3 regions of the Streptomyces sp. NPDC026538 genome follow, and region 2 is predicted to be linked to each of the others. Evidence: riboswitches for the same ligand, from Rfam matches in the RefSeq annotation. Region 2 holds a riboswitch; each other region holds the start of a gene.
The links. Region 2 has a riboswitch for cyclic di-AMP ahead of ACZ4N4_RS40245 (transglycosylase family protein). Riboswitches for the same ligand answer to the same signal wherever they lie in the genome.

Region 1 (5,404 bases), on a different contig from region 2:
GCCGTCGTACCGAACGGGCCTCCGCCCGCTGCTCCCGTGCGCGCTGGACGGCGACCGAGCGGTCGGTGGGCTCCAGGTCGAACTCCAGGCGGACCACGCCGTCCTCGAAGCTGCGCTGCTGGGTGTAGCCGGCGTCCGTGAACACCTTGATCATCTTGCTGTTGGCGGGCAGCACCTCGGCGGCGAACCGGCGGATACCGCGCTCCCGCGCGACGGCCGCGATGTGCTCCAGGAGGGCGGAGGCGACGCCCCGGCCCTGGTGGGCGTCCTGGACGAGGAAGGCGACCTCGGCCTCGTCGGCCGGCGCGGAGGCGGGCATACCGTCGGCGCCAATGCGGTCATAGCGTACGGTGGCGATGAACTCGCCGCCGATGGTGGCCGCGAGTCCCACCCTGTCCACAAAGTCGTGGTGCGTGAAGCGGTGGACGTCCTTGGCGGAGAGCCTGGGGTAGGGCGCGAAGAAGCGGTAGTACTTCGACTCGTCCGAGACCTGCTCGTAGAAGCTGACCAGGCGGTCGGCGTCATCAACGGTGATGGGCCGGACGCGCGCGGTACCACCGTCGCGCAGCACCACGTCCGCCTCCCAGTGGGAGGGGTACGCGTGCCCGTCCTGTCGGTCCGCCGGGGTCTGCATGGGCCCCAGAGTACGGCTCGCGTCCGACAGTGGCGCGAGGCAGTCTGTGGAGGACGGAAGCCGGACCGAGGCCGCGGTCCGGCGACACACCCGGAGGGACTTACGTCAGCTCCGGGCATGCTTCACGATATGGGAAACTGGTCTAGACAACCCTGAACACCGAAGGGCAGCATCACATGGCTGAGCGCCGCGTCAACGTCGGCTGGGCCGAGGGCCTCCACGCCCGCCCCGCTTCCATCTTCGTCCGAGCCGCCACGGCCGCAGGCGTCCCGGTGACGATCGCCAAGGCCGGGGGCAACCCCGTCAACGCGGCCTCCATGCTGGCTGTCCTGGGCCTGGGCGCCCAGGGCGGCGAGGAGATCGTCCTCGCCTCCGACGCCGAGGGCGCGGACGCCGCCCTCGACCGCCTGGCCAAGCTGGTCGCCGAGGGTCTCGAGGAGCTCCCCGAGACCGTCTGAGCGCCACAGCGCCCGCACGACCGAGACCGCGCCACTCCTCCGGGGGGGCGCGGTCTCGCCGTTCCCGCCGTGCCGTCACCCGGAGATCCCGCCGTGGTGTCCCCCGGAGCCGGTCTTCATGAACGGCCACCCTTTATCGGGAGCCGGACTTTGCACCGGGCATAGTTAATTCCGCACAGGGCACACCGAAGGCGCACCGTCGGAAATTCCGGGCGCGCACGAAATAAGGACGGCGGAGCCCGCGAGAGGGCAACGGAAATACTGCTCCACCGAATAACTCCTCTTTGTATACGGTGCCCGTGTTAATGCCGCAGGCCCGACATGTTTACGGGATGTTGCGAAGTCCTCACACCGTTGGCCCGGTCCGTGCCGCCGGAAAAGCGCAGCCGGTGCGAGACCGCGGACCGCTCGGTGTGCAGCGCGGTGATCGCCCGCGCGCGCTCGCTGTCGCCGCGCGTCACCGCGTCCACGATGGCGCCGTGCTCGGCCCAGGACTCCACGGGGTTGGCGGGGGCGTCGACGGCGTACATCCAGGCGATCTTGTGCCGCAGCTGGGTGAGTGTCGAGGTCAGGGCGTGGCTGCCGGTGGCCTGGGCGAGTGTCTCGTGGAACCAGCCGCCCAGGGAGCGCAGGTCCTCGCTGCCGCCCCGACGGGCCCGTTCCTGGCCCAGCCTGACCAGTCCGCGCAGCACCTTGAGGTGGGCCTCGGTACGGCGCTGGGCGGCCCGGGAGGCGCCGAGCGGCTCCAGGAGCAGACGCATCTCCAGCAGGTCGGCGGCCTCCTGCTCGGTCGGTTCCGCGACGCACGCGCCCGCGTGCCGGCGCGTCACCACGAAGCCCTCGGCCTCCAGGGTGCGCAGGGCCTCGCGGACGGGGACGCGCGAGACGCCGTAGCGACGGGCCAGGAGTTCCTCGGTGAGCCGGCTGCCGCGCTCGTAGACACCCGCGACGATGTCGTCGCGGATGGCTGTGCATACCGAGTGCGCCGGAATACGCATGTCCGACCTCCGCCTTAATCCCCGTGAAACGCCGCCGAGTGGCGTCCGTTCCGTGACTCTATTGCAATGAGCGGGAATTTCCGACGGGGGCCCTGAATCCATGCATATTTTTTGGACACCGGGGTCACGAAAACGACGAAAGCCCCGGCTCGGGGGCCGGGGCTTCGGGGCTCTCGCCGTTGACGTCACATGTTCGTCGGCGTGCTCGGGTCAGACGTTCACGCCGTGCTTGCGGAGATAGGCGACCGGGTCGACGTCCGAGCCGTACTCAGGGGTCGTGCGGGCCTCGAAGTGGAGGTGGGGGCCGGTCACGTTGCCGGTCGCGCCGGAGAGGCCGATCTGCTGGCCCGGGGTGACCTTCTGGCCCACCGAGACGCCGATCGACGACAGGTGACCGTACTGGGTGTACATGCCGTCGGCCATCTTGATGACGATCTGGTTGCCGTAGGACCCGCCCCAGCCGGTGGAGACCACCGTGCCGGTGCCGGCCGCGTGCACCACCGTGCCGGTGGCGGCGTGGAAGTCGATGCCGGTGTGGGCGCCGGAGGACCACAGGGAGCCGCCGGTCTTGTACCCGGTGGAGACGTACGAGTCGGAGATCGGCGCGACGAAGGCGTTGAGGCGCTTGCGTTCGGCTGCCCGCGCGGCGCGCGCCTCGGCCTCGCGCTCCTTCTTGGCCTTCTCCGCGGCCTTCTTGCGCGCGGCCTCCTCGGCCGCCTTGCGCTCGGCGGCGGCCGTCTGCGCGGCGGCCTGGGCGTCGATCTGGTCGGCGACCGAGTCGCTGACCGTGATCACTGGAGTGAGGCCGGTCTGCTCGACGGAGTTCTCCGCGGCGAGCGCCGGGGCGGCCGAGACGGTGCCGATGACACCCGTGGTGGTGAGGGCCGCGATGCCGACGGCCTGCGCGGTGGTGCGCTTCACCCGGCCGGGGCGACGATGCTTCCCGGAGGCGCACATGAACGCCATGTAGAGGCTGGTCCTTTCCTTCCCTCTCGCCTACCGGGTTAGCTGACGGGTTCGGAGCAGGAAGGTCTCCTACGGGCCCCCTCGCGGCTCGCGCGGGCGCCCGATTCACCCCAGGGACTGCATGGGTCCCCGGCTCCCCTAGCTCGCGCCGTACGGGGACTCGGCGATGACTGTCCGGTGCCGCGGGCGCGGCGCACTGCCTGACGGACAGTCCGGAAGAACCTACGAGGACGCCCTCGCCCTGCTCAAACGGATCATGGTTTTTGTCGCGCATCCCACAGGGCAGACAGGCAACCTCCGCCCCAATTCGGACATTCGGCGGCCCTGGTGACGTGACGGTCACCAGGGCCGCTGCACGCGCGCGTGCCGCTCGTCCGGCCGCGCTCCCTGCTGCGCCGCTTGCTCCGGCCGGCCCCCTCCGCCTACTCGGCGGCGACGACCGTCACTTCGCCGATGCCGAGGGCCTCGACCGGCTCCTTGATCTGCGCCGCGTCGCCGACGAGGACGGTCACCAGGTGGTCGACCGGGAAGGCGTTCACGACGGCAGCGGTGGCCTCCACGGTGCCCGTGGCGGCCAGTTGCCGGTAGAGCGTGGCCTGGAAGTCGTCGGGCAGATGCTGCTCGACCTGGTCGGCCAGGGTGCCGGCGACGGCCGCCGCCGTCTCGTACTTGAGCGGCGCCACGCCCACCAGGTTCTGCACGGCGACGTCGCGCTCGGCGTCCGTGAGGCCGCCGGAGGCGAGGGTGCGCAGCACCGTCCACAGGTCCTGGAGCGCCGGGCCGGTGTTCGGGGTGTCCACCGAGCCGCTGATGGCGAGCATCGCGGCGCCGCTGCCGTCGGGGGCGGACCGCAGGACCTGCCCGAAGGCGCGGACGCCGTAGGTGTAGCCCTTCTCCTCCCGCAGGACGCGGTCCAGGCGGGAGGTGAGGGTGCCGCCCAGGCAGTAGGTGCCGAGCACCTGGGCGGGCCAGACGCGGTCGTGCCGGTCGGCGCCGATGCGGCCGATGAGCAGCTGCGTCTGGACGGCTCCGGGGCGGTCCACGATGACGACACGGCCGGTGTCGTCGGCGGAGACCGGGGGCACCGGCCGGGGCTGGGCGGTGGAGCCGCGCCAGGCGCCCAGGGTCTCGCCGAGCAGTTCGTCCAGGTCGATGCCGGTGAGGTCGCCGACGACGACCGCGGTGGCGGTGGCGGGGCGGACATGCCGGTCGTAGAACGCGCGTACGGCGGCCGCGTCGATCTTCTCGACGGTGTCCTCGGTGCCCTGGCGCGGTCGGGACATCCGCGCGGTCGACGGGAAGAGCTCCTTGTAGAGCTGCTTGGCGGCCCGGCGGCTGGGGTTGGCCAGCTCGTGCGGGATCTCGTCGAGGCGGTTGCGGACCAGCCGCTCGACCTCGCTGTCGGCGAAGGCGGGCGCCCTGAGCGCGTCGGAGAGCAGCCCGAGTCCCTTGGCCAGGCGGGAGGCCGGAACCTCCAGGCTGAGCCGGACACCGGGGTGGTCGGCGTGGGCGTCCAGGGTGGCGCCGGCCCGCTCCAGCTCGGCGGCGTACTCCTCGGCGGAGTGCTTGTCGGTGCCCTCGGAGAAGGCGCGCGCCATGATCGTGGCGACGCCGTCCAGGCCGGCCGGCTCGGCGTCCAGAGGCGCGTCCAGGAGCACCTCGACGGCGACGACCTGCTGGCCGGGCCGGTGGCAGCGCAGCACGGTGAGACCGTTGTCCAGGGTGCCGCGCTGGGGGGCCGGGAAGGCCCAGGGCCGGGCGTCGCCCGGCTGGGGCTGCGGGTGGAAGTCCATGGTGGCGAGCTCGGTCACTTGGCCGTCTCCTCGTCGTCGTGCTCGGCGGTGGCGGCCTCGACCGTGGCCTCGGCCTCGGGGTCCTCGGGTACGTCGGCGTCCTCGACCGTCTCCGGGGACTTGGGCTCGTAGACGAGCACCGCGCGGTTGTCCGGCCGCAGCCGGGCCTTGGCGACCTCCTGGACCTCCTGCGGGGTCACCGCGAGGACGCGCTGGACGGCGGTCAGGGCGAGCTGCGGGTCACCGAACAGGACGGCGAACCGGCACAGTTCGTCCGCGCGGCCCGCGACGGTCCCCAGCCGGTCCAGCCACTCGCGCTCCAACTGGGCCTGGGCGCGCTCCATCTCCTCGGGCGTGGGGCCCTCCTCGGCGAACCGGGCGAGCTCCTCGTCGATGGCGGTCTCGATGACCGGCACCTCGACGTCGCCGGAGGTCTTCACGTCCAGCCAGCCCAGGGAGGGCGCACCGGACAGGCGCAGCAGGCCGAAGCCGGCGGCGACGGCCGTACGGTCGCGTCGTACGAGGCGGTTGTAGAGGCGGGAGGACTCGCCGCCG
Region 2 (5,404 bases):
TCGCGGTGGAGAACCGGTCCCGGTCCTTCACGGCCATGTCCCCGCCTCCCGTTCACACGCGCGTACGTCCCCGCACACGGTACGGGACCGGTACGGGGACGTACGTACGACTGGCGCAGCCTTGACCCTTAACGGGTCAGCGACCCGTGACGGGTCAGCGACCCCTGACGGGTCAGCCCTTGAAGCGCGGGAACGCGCTGCGGCCGGCGTACACCGCGGCGTCGTCGAGGATCTCCTCGATGCGCAGCAGCTGGTTGTACTTGGCGACGCGCTCGGAGCGGGCCGGGGCGCCGGTCTTGATCTGGCCGCAGTTGGTGGCGACGGCGAGGTCGGCGATGGTGACGTCCTCGGTCTCACCGGAGCGGTGGGACATCATGCACTTGAAGCCGTTGCGCTGGGCCAGCTCGACGGCGTCCAGGGTCTCGGTGAGCGAGCCGATCTGGTTCACCTTGACGAGCAGGGCGTTGGCGGCGCCGTCCTCGATGCCGCGGGCCAGGCGCTCCGGGTTGGTGACGAAGAGGTCGTCGCCGACGATCTGGACCTTGTCACCGAGCTTGTCGGTGAGGACCTTCCAGCCGGCCCAGTCGTCCTCGAACAGCGGGTCCTCGATGGAGACCAGCGGGTAGGAGGCGACGAGCTCCTCGTAGTACTCGGTCATCTCGGCGGCCGAGCGGGACTTGCCCTCGAACTCGTACTTGCCGTCCTTGTAGAACTCGGACGCGGCAACGTCGAGCGCGAGCGCGATCTGCTCGCCCGGGACGTAGCCGGCCTGCTTGACGGCCTCGAGGATGAGGTCGAGCGCGGCGCGGTTGGACTCCAGGTTCGGGGCGAAGCCGCCCTCGTCGCCGAGGCCGGTGGACAGGCCCTTGCTCTTCAGGACCTTCTTCAGGGTGTGGTAGACCTCGGCACCCCAGCGCAGCGCCTCGGAGAAGGACTCCGCGCCGATCGGGGCGATCATGAACTCCTGGATGTCCACGTTGGAGTCCGCGTGCGAGCCGCCGTTGAGGATGTTCATCATCGGCACCGGCAGCAGGTGCGCGTTGGGGCCGCCCAGGTAGCGGAACAGCGGCAGGTCGCTGGCCTCGGAGGCGGCGTGGGCGACGGCGAGGGAGACGCCGAGGATGGCGTTGGCGCCGAGCGAGCCCTTGTTGTCGGTGGCGTCCAGGTCGAACATCGCCTGGTCGATCAGGCGCTGCTCGGTGGCGTCGTAGCCGACCAGCTCCGGGCCGATCTGCTCGATCACGGCGAGGACGGCCTTCTCGACACCCTTGCCGAGGTAGCGGTTGGGGTCGCCGTCACGGAGCTCGATGGCCTCGAAGGCGCCGGTGGAGGCGCCGGACGGGACGGCGGCACGACCCGTGCTGCCGTCGTCGAGGCCGACCTCGACCTCGACCGTGGGGTTGCCTCGGGAGTCCAGGATTTCCCGGGCTACGACGACGTCGATGGACGGCACGAGCATCTCCTTCTTGGGATGTGACGCTGGTTGTGCGGGCGCACGCGGGCCTTGTCGGCCCTTGCTCAGCCTTGCGACTAGAGCCTAACCGCCCCGGGCCCGACAATCGGCCGACCGACCGGCCCGTGGACACACAGACGGTACTCATTGTTCATGTGCGGAACAAAGGGGGGTCCGATGAAGAACGGAAGAAGAGCGGGTCAAGAGGAAGACCGCGGGAGGACGGCGCGCGGACGGCGAGGACCGCGCCACGTGGACGGCGAGGACCGCGCGGGGGCTCGCGAGGGACGGCGAGGAGCGCGCGAGGACCGCGCGAGGACGGCGCGGACGGCGCGGAGCTCGCGAGGGACGGCGCGGACGGCGCCGAGCTCGCGCGGGACGGCAAAGAGAAACCCCGCCCCGGTGCGTACGGGGGAGAACGCACCGGAACGGGGGCTCGTGGGGGACGGGGGTGACCCTCACGCGGTCTCCACTATGGGGACCACGGCTGTGCGGGCGCTGTGATTCAGCTGGCGCCCTCGTATTACTTCGGGCGCCTTACTTCAGGTGCAGCTGCTGGCCCGGGTAGATGAAGTCGGCGTCGTCGACGATGTCCTTGTTCAGCTTGAACAGCGCCTGCCAGCCGCCCTTGACCTTGTGCTTCTCGGCGATGGAGCTGAGCGTGTCGCCCTTGACGACCTTGTACTCGCCGTCGCCCTTCTTGACCTTCTTGCCGGTCGGGGTGGTGACGGTCTTCTTGGCGGCCGGACGCTCGGCGGAGCGGGAGGCGGCCTGGGTGTCGGTCGTACGGCTGCTCGTGCCGCTGTTCGCCGAGTTGGAGGAGGAAGAGGACGACGAGGAGGAGCTGGTGCTGCCGCCGGAGTAGGCGGCGCCGGACAGGCCCGTGCCGCAGACCGGCCAGGCGCCCTTGCCCTGCGCGGCGAGGACCTTCTCGGCGATCTCGATCTGCTGCGCCTTGGTGGCCTGGTTGGCCTGCGCGGCGTACTGCGTGCCGCCGTACGCGGCCCAGGTGGAGGCGGAGAACTGCAGACCGCCGTAGTAGCCGTTGCCGGTGTTGATGGCCCAGTTGCCGCCGGACTCGCACTGGGCGACGGTGTCCCACTCGGAGGCGGTGGCGGCGGAGGCGGTGCCGGAGGCCATCAGCGGAGCGGCGATGGCGACACCGGTGACGCCGGCGAGCGCGGCGGCACGGGTGGCCCTGGACGGACGACGGTGCTTGCCCTTGCCGGAAAACAGCATGAAGGATCCCCTCACCGACGCCTGCGAGGTGAGCTGTCGGGTTCGGGCCGGTTGAGTTGCCCGGCCGCGCACCTCACGGTGCGCGGCTTCACCCCGAGCCGGACACGGCAGTCTCAACTACCGGTCCCGGCACTTACCTTGGGTCCCCCGCTCCTGCCTACGGCGCTTGACGCGACGACTGTTCCCGGGCAGCCGCTGGCAGGACTCGGCGTTGCGACGGCCGGGGCTCGTGGTGACGAGCGGCCTTGACCGTAAACAGACGATCAGGTGAATTTCAAAGATGATCAGGGCTTCTGAGACTCATCCCACACTTTCACCAAACCGGACATTTAACTTCGAAGTAGGGCGGCCGGAAGGTCCAACTCCCGCTACTTTTAGTCCGTTTCGCTGCTGAGTTTCAGGGTCTGACCGGGGGCGATGTCGTTCGGGTCGGCACCGATGTCCGCCTTGTTCGCGACATAGAGCGCATGCCATCCGCCGTCGAGGTCAAGGGAGTCGGCGATGGAGGCGAGGGTGTCGCCGTCCCGGACGGTGTAGGTGCCGGCGTCCCGGGAGGCGTGACGGCCGGAAGAAGTCACACTCTGACCGCTTGTCACGCTTTCGTCCGCCGAGCCGCCGCGATGCTTGCCGCCGCTGCTGACGGCCCCCGTGTCGACCAGATCCCAGGAACTGCCCGTCTGCCACGAATTGTCCGAGTCATCGGCTTCGGGCACGACGGGATTCTCGCCCGCCTTCGAGGCACTGGACCCCTTGGATCCCGACTTGTCCGCCTTCGTGGAGTCGGCAGGGGTGCCCTTGCCGGAGTCGTCACTCGCACTCGGGGACGGGGTGACGGAGCCGGAGTCCGTGGCGCCCGAGGCATCCGACGAGGAGTCGGACGAGCCGGAATTCGATGAACCGGAGGAATCCGAAGAACCAGATGAAGAGGATGAATCCGACAGCCCGGAGGACGAGTCGGAGGAGCCGGACGAGTCGTCCGATCCACCGAGGCCGGTGTCGACGTTCACCGAGGCGTCGTCCGAGGAGAGCCCGGCGATCAGGGCGCAGGTCCGCCAGGGCTTGGTGCCCTGGTCGGCGAGGATCTTCTCGGCGACGGAGATCTGCTGCGAACGGCTCGCCTGGTCCGGCGTGGCGGCGTACTCCTGGCCGCCGTACTCGTCCCAGTCGTCCTGGGACATCTGCAGGCCGCCGTAGTAGCCGGTGCCGGCGTCCATGCTCCAGGAGCCGCCGCTCTCGCACTCGGCCACCCTGTCCCAGGTGTTGCCGTCGGCCGCGTTGGCGCTCGCCGCACCCAGGAGCGGGATGGCGATGGCCGAGCCGGTCACGCCGGCCGCGACGAGGAGAGCCGGAGCCTGACGGGGGCGACGGTGACGACCGTTCCCGGAGAGCATGCGGAAACCTTTCGAGCGACAGCGGTGACCGGCGCGGCGGGTCCCGCCGGGGCGCCGCACTTGATGGGTGAACGTATAGGCAGACGATCACTTGTCACAAGTTAATGCCGCGTAGATCACGTGAAGATCACAGAGTTGAACGCTGGTCATCTTTACGGGTGGAGGGCCTGGTGGAGGGCCAAGTGGGGGGTGGCGGGTGGGGTGGTGGGTGGGTTGGCGGGTGGGTTGGCGGGTGGGTTGGTGTGGGCCGCCAGTGGGGGATGGTCGGGGCCTGGTGGGGCGCCGGTCGGGCCTGATGGAGGACCGGCGGGGGCTTGGCGGGGCGCCGGCGGCAGGGGCCGGGTGGGCGCCTGCCTGTGGGGGGGCTTGGCAGCGCGCTGGCGGGGGCCAGGTGGACGCCTGCGGGGGCTTGGCAGGGCGTCCGCCGGGGGGCCAGGTGGACGCCTGCGGGGGCTCATCGACCGTCGGGGGTGAACTTCACGGGGAGCGTGCGCAGTCCGCGCATGATGAGGCCGCCGCGCCAGCGCAACTCACTCTCCGGCGCCGCGAGTCGCAGGTCCGGGAGGCGGGTGAGCAGGGTCGCGAGCGCGCTCTGCCCTTCCAGGCGGGCGAGCGGAGCGCCCAGGCAGTAGTGGATGCCGTGGCCGTACCCGAGGTGCTGGTTGTCCCGCCGTGCCAGGTCGAGCGTGTCCGGCTCGGCGAACCGCTCCGGGTCCCGGTCCGCGGCGGCGAGTACGACGAGGACCGGGTCTCCGGCCGCGATGCGCTGCCCGCCGATGCCGAGCGGCTCGGTGGCGAACCGCCAGGTGGCGAGCTCCACCGGCCCGTCGTAGCGCAGGAGTTCCTCCACCCCGGTCTCCAGCAGTCCGCGCTCGCCGGCGGCCAGGGAGTCCTGCAGGCGGCGGCGTTGTTCCGGGTGGGTGAGCAGTGCGTACGTGCCGTTCCCGATGAGGTTGACCGTCGTCTCGAAGCCGGCGAACAGCAGGATGAAGGCCATGGCGGCGGCCTCGTTCTCGGTGAGGTGCTCGCCGTGGTCGGAGGCGCGGATGAGCCCGGAGATGAGGTCCTCGCCGGGGGCCGGCTCGGCGGACAGCGCCTCCCGCTTCCGGTGGATCAGTTCGGCCAGATATCCGCGCATCTTCTTCACGGACCGAGCGACCCCGCCCCGCGGCCCACCGCCGTGTCGGATCATCATGCCGGCCCAGTCCCGGAAGTCGTCCTGGTCCTCTCGCGGGACGCCCAGCAGGTCGCAGATGGCGTAGATGGGCAGCGGGAAGGCGAACTCATGGATGAGGTCGGCCTCGCCCCGGTCCGCGAACCC
Region 3 (5,404 bases), on a different contig from region 2:
CACGGTGGAGGACTCCGTCTACGTACGGGAGGACCGGCACGGGCTCGGCATCGGCTCGGCACTGCTGGGCGCGCTCATCGCCGCGGCGCGGGAGGCCGGCCACCACGTCATGATCGCCGGCATCGAGGCGGAGAACACCGCGTCGGTCCGGCTGCACCGGCGGTTCGGCTTCGAGCATGCCGGCACGGTCCGGGAGGTGGGCGTCAAGTTCGGCCGCCGGCTGGACCTCACGCTCATGCGGCTGCCGCTGGACCGGGACGGCAACACGCGCGGGGGTGCGACCGATTAGGGTGACCGCGTGGCGAGAGTGCGGTTGAGCGTGGCCGAGCGGCGGGAGGAACTGCTGCGGGCCGCCATCGAGCAGATCGAGGCGCGGGGTGTGGCGGCGGTACGGATCGCCGATGTCGCCTCGTCCCTCGGCGTGAGCAACGCGCTGGTGCTGTACCACTTCTCGACGAAGGAGAAGCTGGTCGCCGCTGCCTTCGCCTACGCCGCCGAGGACGACCTGGCGCATCTGCGCAAGCTGCTGGGCCGCCGCACGTCGGCGTCGCGCCGGCTGCGGACGGCGGTGCGCTGGTACGCCCCGACCGGGCAGGCCAAGGGCTGGCGGCTGTGGATCGAGGGCTGGGCGGTGGCGTTGCGCGAACCCGCCCTGCGAGAGGTCACCAAGGAGCTGGACCAGCAGTGGAAGGCGGCGCTCGCCGAGGTCATCGCCGAAGGGGTGGCCGCCGGTGAGTTCCGGTGCCCCGACCCCACGGCCTCGGCACTGCGGCTGACCGCCCTCCTCGACGGGCTCGCCGTCCAGCTCACCTCGTACCCGGGCGCCCTGTCGCGCTCCCGGGCGCAGGAGTGGGTCGACGAGGCGCTGGCGCGCGAACTGGGGCTGCCCGAGGAACAGTGAGGGGCGGCCCGCAAGGATGCCGCCCCTCACCCGCCCCCATGGCCTCAGGCCACGGAAGCGATCCGCATCCTGATGTCGTCCGGGGAGAGCGTCCCCTTGGCCGTCACGTGGTCGCCCGACGACTCGCCGCGCAGCCGCCGTCCGATCCACGGCACCAGGTACTCACGGGCCCAGTGCACGTCGTCGCGGCGGACCTCCAGGGTGCCGCGGGGCGGCAACGGCGGCCACGGCTGGTCCGGGTCGGCCGGCACCTCGACGCCGAGCGCCTGACCGGCCCGCAGCGCCACCCGCGTGTGCCCTTCGGGAGACAGGTGCAACCGGTCGCCGTCCCAGGCCCGCCGGTCCTGCACGGTCTTCAGGGACCACAGGTCGAGAACCGGGCAGCCGTACCGGTCGGCGACGGCCCGGACATGGCCGTTGTAGGTGGCGATCTTGCCGCGCAGATGCTTGAGGACGGGCACGCCCCGGGTGTCGAACCCGGTGGTCACCAGAACCGTGCCGACGGCCTCGGTCAGTTGGGCCACGGCCCGCTCGAACCGCTCGGCCACCTCGTCGGGGTCGGTGCCGGGGCGGATGATGTCGTTGCCGCCGGCGGAGAAGGAGACCAGGTCCGGGGCGAGTTCCAGGGCCTGCGGCACCTGGTCCGCCACGATCTGGTCGAGCAGTTTCCCGCGCACCGCGAGGTTGGTGTACTCGAAGTCGCCCTCGGGCCGCCGGTCCGACAGCAGTACCGCGAACCGGTCCGCCCAGCCGACGAACGCCCCGTCGGGGCCTGGGTCGCCCACGCCCTCGGTGAAGCTGTCCCCCACCGCCACGTACGACCCGATCACTGATGCATTGTCACTCTTCGAATCGTCTGCCACGTCGGACCATGATTCACCTTCGACTGTGACCTACGCGACCGTAATAAGGGGTTGACGAACGGTGACATAAGACACGCCTAAATACTCGACCAAGCCAGGAATAAGCCTCCGAACAGCGGCGTTGAAGCGTCGATCGCCCGAAGGCCGGACCCGGGGATCGGGGGTCCGGCCTTCGCAGTGCGTGTCAGATCGGTGGGGGTTCCGGGTCAGCCGACGGCGAGGCCCTTGGAGCGGAGGTAGCCGACCGGGTCGATGTCGGAGCCGTAGTCGGGGGTGGTCCGGATCTCGAAGTGGAGGTGCGGGCCGGTGACGTTGCCGGTGGCACCGGAGAGGCCGACCTGCTGGCCCGCGGTCACGGTCTGGCCGACCGAGACGGAGAGCGCGGACAGGTGGCCGTACTGCGCGTAGTAGCCGTCGGCGAGCCTGATGACGACCTGGTTGCCGTAGGCGCCGCCCCAGCCGGCCGTGACGACCGTGCCCGCGCCGACCGCCTTGACCGGGGTACCGGTCGGGACGACGAAGTCGACGCCGGTGTGGTAGCCGCTGGACCACATGCTGCCGGCCACGTGGTAGCCGGTGCCGACGGTGCCACCGGTCACCGGGAGGGCGAAACCGGAGGCGGTCGTCGTCGACGCGTCCGCGGACGAGGCCGCGTTCGAGGCCGCGTTCGAGGACGCGTTCGAGGACGACGACGAGGAGGGGGCGGAGGACTGCGCGTGGGACCGCGTCTGCGACGGGGAGGAGTCCGGGCTCGGGGTGTGCGTCGTCGCGGCGTGGCGGCCGCCGAGCGTGAGCCGGAGACCGGGGTGGATCAGCGAGGGGTTGTCGCCGACCGCCTGCCGGTTGTCGGCGTAGAGCCGGTGCCAGCCGCCGTCGAGGTGGTGATCCCGGGCGATCTTCGAAAGGTAGTCGCCGGGCACCACCGTGTAGACGCGGCGCGTGGAATTCGCGGTGCCGGAATCCTGGACGACGGTCTTCTCGACGGTCGGAAGCGACTGCGTGGTCTTTTCGGAAACGGGCTGCGAGGTGGCCGCGTGGGCGCCGGTGGCCCCCATGAGCGGCAGGGCCAGCGCGGCGCCACCGGTTCCGGCGACTGCCATCGAGCGGGTGAAACGCTGGGACTTGGGGCGGCGGTGCTTACCCTTCGCGGGCATGACGCATTCCTCTCCGGCGCCTGCGAGGTGAGCTGTCGGGTTCGGGCTGGAGCTGCCCGGCCACGCGGGAAGACGTGGCTACACCCCTAGCCGTCCCGGGAACCGGAACAGGCGGTATACCTGGTGGGTCCCCCGCTCCTGCCGGGCACGGGTGAGTGTGTGTGGGGACTCCGGGCGGCGGCAGGATTAGGCGTTCCGTCCGGATGCGTGGCGAACGTAAGCGAGTAGGACGCACGTAAACAAGCACCAAGTTCCGTCTGTCCGAGTTTCGCTTGATCCGTTACGGGAATTCCCGGTCACCCTCCGTGAATTCCGACCTTACGCGCTTTTCCAATTCTCCTGAAAGGCAGGGGAATTACGTGAACATGACGCGCGACGGACGGTCACGAATATGACGCTCCTCACGCACGTCACGCCACGTCCCCTTATTCCAGACCGAGTTGTAATGAAGGCACCAATTCGGACAGAAGGCTCAGATGCGACGCAGCCGGATAACCGTCGCATCCAGGTCACCGCGCAACTCCGTACGCAGCCCGTGGTGCAGCAGGACGGCACCGCGATGCACTTCGCCCGTTTCGCGGCATTCGTACGACGCGGCCGGGTCGAGCCCCCGCAGCCGCAGCGCCGGGATCGGCTCGCCGTAGCTCTGCGCCTGGAGCCAGGCGAGGACCACGGTCTCGTCGCCGAGCGTGTACTGCACCGCGCTGAGTCCGCCGGTCGGCGGCCGCAGCCGGAACTGGTCGCCGCGCTGCACCAGGGGCCGGATGTCCTTGTAGAGCTCCACCCAGCGGCCGGCCTCGGCCAGCTCGTCCTCGGTCCACCGCGAGAGGTCGCCGCCGACGCCGAGCGCCCCGGCCATGGAGCTGACGAAGCGGAACCGCAGGCTGCTGACCCGACCGTTGAGCTGGTGGTTCGGGCTGTCGGTGACCCAGGCGGACATCACCCGGGCCGGGTGGATCTGGCTGAAGCCGTGCTGGATGGCGAGCCGGTCCAGCGGGTCGGTGTTGTCGGAGGTCCACACCTCGTCGGTGCGGCTCATGATGCCGAGGTCGATCCGGCCGCCACCGCCGGAGCAGGACTCGATGGCGACGTTCGGGTGGGCCGCCCGGATCCGGTCGAGCAGGGCGTACAGCCCGCGCACGTGGTCGACCCACAGACGCTGCGGGTAGGGCTCACCGGGCCAGCCCGCGTCGGTGAAGCAGCGGTTGAAGTCCCACTTGACGTAGTCGATCGGGGCGCTGGACAGCAGGGTGTCGAGCTGCCGCCAGAGGTACTCCTGGACGTCCGCGCGGGCGAGGTTGAGGACGAGCTGATTGCGCAGTTCCGTCCGCTTTCTTCCCTGCTGGTACTGCACCCAGTCGGGGTGCGCGCGGTACAGGTCGCTGTCCGCGTTGACCATCTCGGGCTCGACCCAGATGCCGAACTGCATGCCCAGGGCGTGTACGTAGTCGGCGAGGGGCCCCAGGCCCTTGGGGAAGCGGTCCGGGTTGGGCGTCCAGTCGCCGAGGCCCGCGCGGTCGCTGGTGCGCTTGCCGAACCAGCCGTCGTCGACCACGAACAGCTCGACACCGATCGCGGCGGCCCGGCGGGCGAGGGTGGCCTGCTGCTCCTCGGAGATGTCGAAGGTGGTGGCCTCCCAGGAGTTGAACAGCACCGGCCGGTCCCGGTCGGCGTCCGGGATGACGTACGCCCGCTGGTAGGCGTGCCAGGCCCGGCTGGCCCCGCCGAAGCCGCCGTCGGTCCACAGGCCCGCGAAGACCGGGCTGGTGTACGACTCGCCCTCGGCCAGCATCAGCAGGCCCGAGTCGTCGTAGCCGGCGCCGCCGGTGATCTGCACGCGCGCGTCCGGGAGTTGGGCGACGGCGATCCGCCAGGAGCCGGACCAGCCGAGGGCGCAGCCCCAGACCTCGCCGCGCTCCTCGGTGGCGTCGGTGTCGAGGGCGACCCAGGGCAGGTGCTGGTGGCTGGTGTGGCCGCGGCGGCTGCCGATGACCTTCTCGCCGTAGGTGAGGGGCGCGCGGGTCAGGCGGGACTCGGCGGCCCAGCGGCCGTGCAGCTGGGAGAGGCGCCAGCCCTCGCGGTCGGGGAGCGTCCAGGCGGCCGGGTCGGCGCGCAGCAGCTCCAAAGACACGTCCCCCTGGTTGTCGACGGTCACCCAGCGCTCGACGACGTCGCCGCGCATCCGGTAGTGCAGGGTGATGAGGATCCCGTCGTCCCGGAAGCGCAGACGCAGCTCCTCGTCGGCCGCGTCGCCCTCCGTCTCGTACGCCTCGAAGGTCCACTCGGTGCCGCGGCGCTCCTCGGTGCGCACGGAGAGCGCGGGGCGGACGAAACGGGGACCGCCCTCGACGGGGTACTCCTCACGGCCGTCCAGCGGGGACTCGAACGGCCAGTAGCCGGGTAGCGCCCGGGTGCTGAGCTCCTCGGCGTCGGCGAGCCCGATCTTCGGGCCCCAGTGCAGGTGGAGCAGTTCGTCGCCCTCCGTG

Region 1: it holds a riboswitch for cyclic di-AMP, as region 2 does, so the genes downstream of both, ACZ4N4_RS12580 (M23 family metallopeptidase) here and ACZ4N4_RS40245 (transglycosylase family protein) in region 2, are expected to answer to the same signal.
Region 3: it holds a riboswitch for cyclic di-AMP, as region 2 does, so the genes downstream of both, ACZ4N4_RS19905 (M23 family metallopeptidase) here and ACZ4N4_RS40245 (transglycosylase family protein) in region 2, are expected to answer to the same signal.

What each region holds. Positions count from the first base shown of each region.
Region 1 covers NZ_JBVHQG010000002.1:1,262,628-1,268,031, forward strand. The annotation lists gene ACZ4N4_RS12565 (bifunctional acetate--CoA ligase family protein/GNAT family N-acetyltransferase) at 1-634, opposite strand, end outside; gene ACZ4N4_RS12570 (HPr family phosphocarrier protein) at 811-1,092, shown strand; gene ACZ4N4_RS12575 (GntR family transcriptional regulator) at 1,395-2,090, opposite strand; gene ACZ4N4_RS12580 (M23 family metallopeptidase) at 2,301-3,056, opposite strand; cyclic di-AMP (ydaO/yuaA leader) riboswitch at 3,069-3,232, opposite strand; gene ACZ4N4_RS12585 (M16 family metallopeptidase) at 3,479-4,867, opposite strand; gene ACZ4N4_RS12590 (M16 family metallopeptidase) at 4,864-5,404, opposite strand, start outside.
Region 2 covers NZ_JBVHQG010000014.1:142,247-147,650, reverse strand. The annotation lists gene ACZ4N4_RS40255 (FtsB family cell division protein) at 1-37, opposite strand, end outside; gene eno (phosphopyruvate hydratase) at 173-1,459, opposite strand; gene ACZ4N4_RS40245 (transglycosylase family protein) at 1,991-2,692, opposite strand; cyclic di-AMP (ydaO/yuaA leader) riboswitch at 2,696-2,867, opposite strand; gene ACZ4N4_RS40240 (transglycosylase family protein) at 3,067-4,083, opposite strand; gene ACZ4N4_RS40235 (cytochrome P450 family protein) at 4,538-5,404, opposite strand, start outside.
Region 3 covers NZ_JBVHQG010000004.1:639,491-644,894, forward strand. The annotation lists gene ACZ4N4_RS19890 (GNAT family N-acetyltransferase) at 1-289, shown strand, start outside; gene ACZ4N4_RS19895 (TetR/AcrR family transcriptional regulator) at 299-901, shown strand; gene ACZ4N4_RS19900 (SGNH/GDSL hydrolase family protein) at 946-1,731, opposite strand; gene ACZ4N4_RS19905 (M23 family metallopeptidase) at 1,971-2,918, opposite strand; cyclic di-AMP (ydaO/yuaA leader) riboswitch at 2,923-3,082, opposite strand; gene ACZ4N4_RS19910 (alpha-galactosidase) at 3,391-5,404, opposite strand, start outside.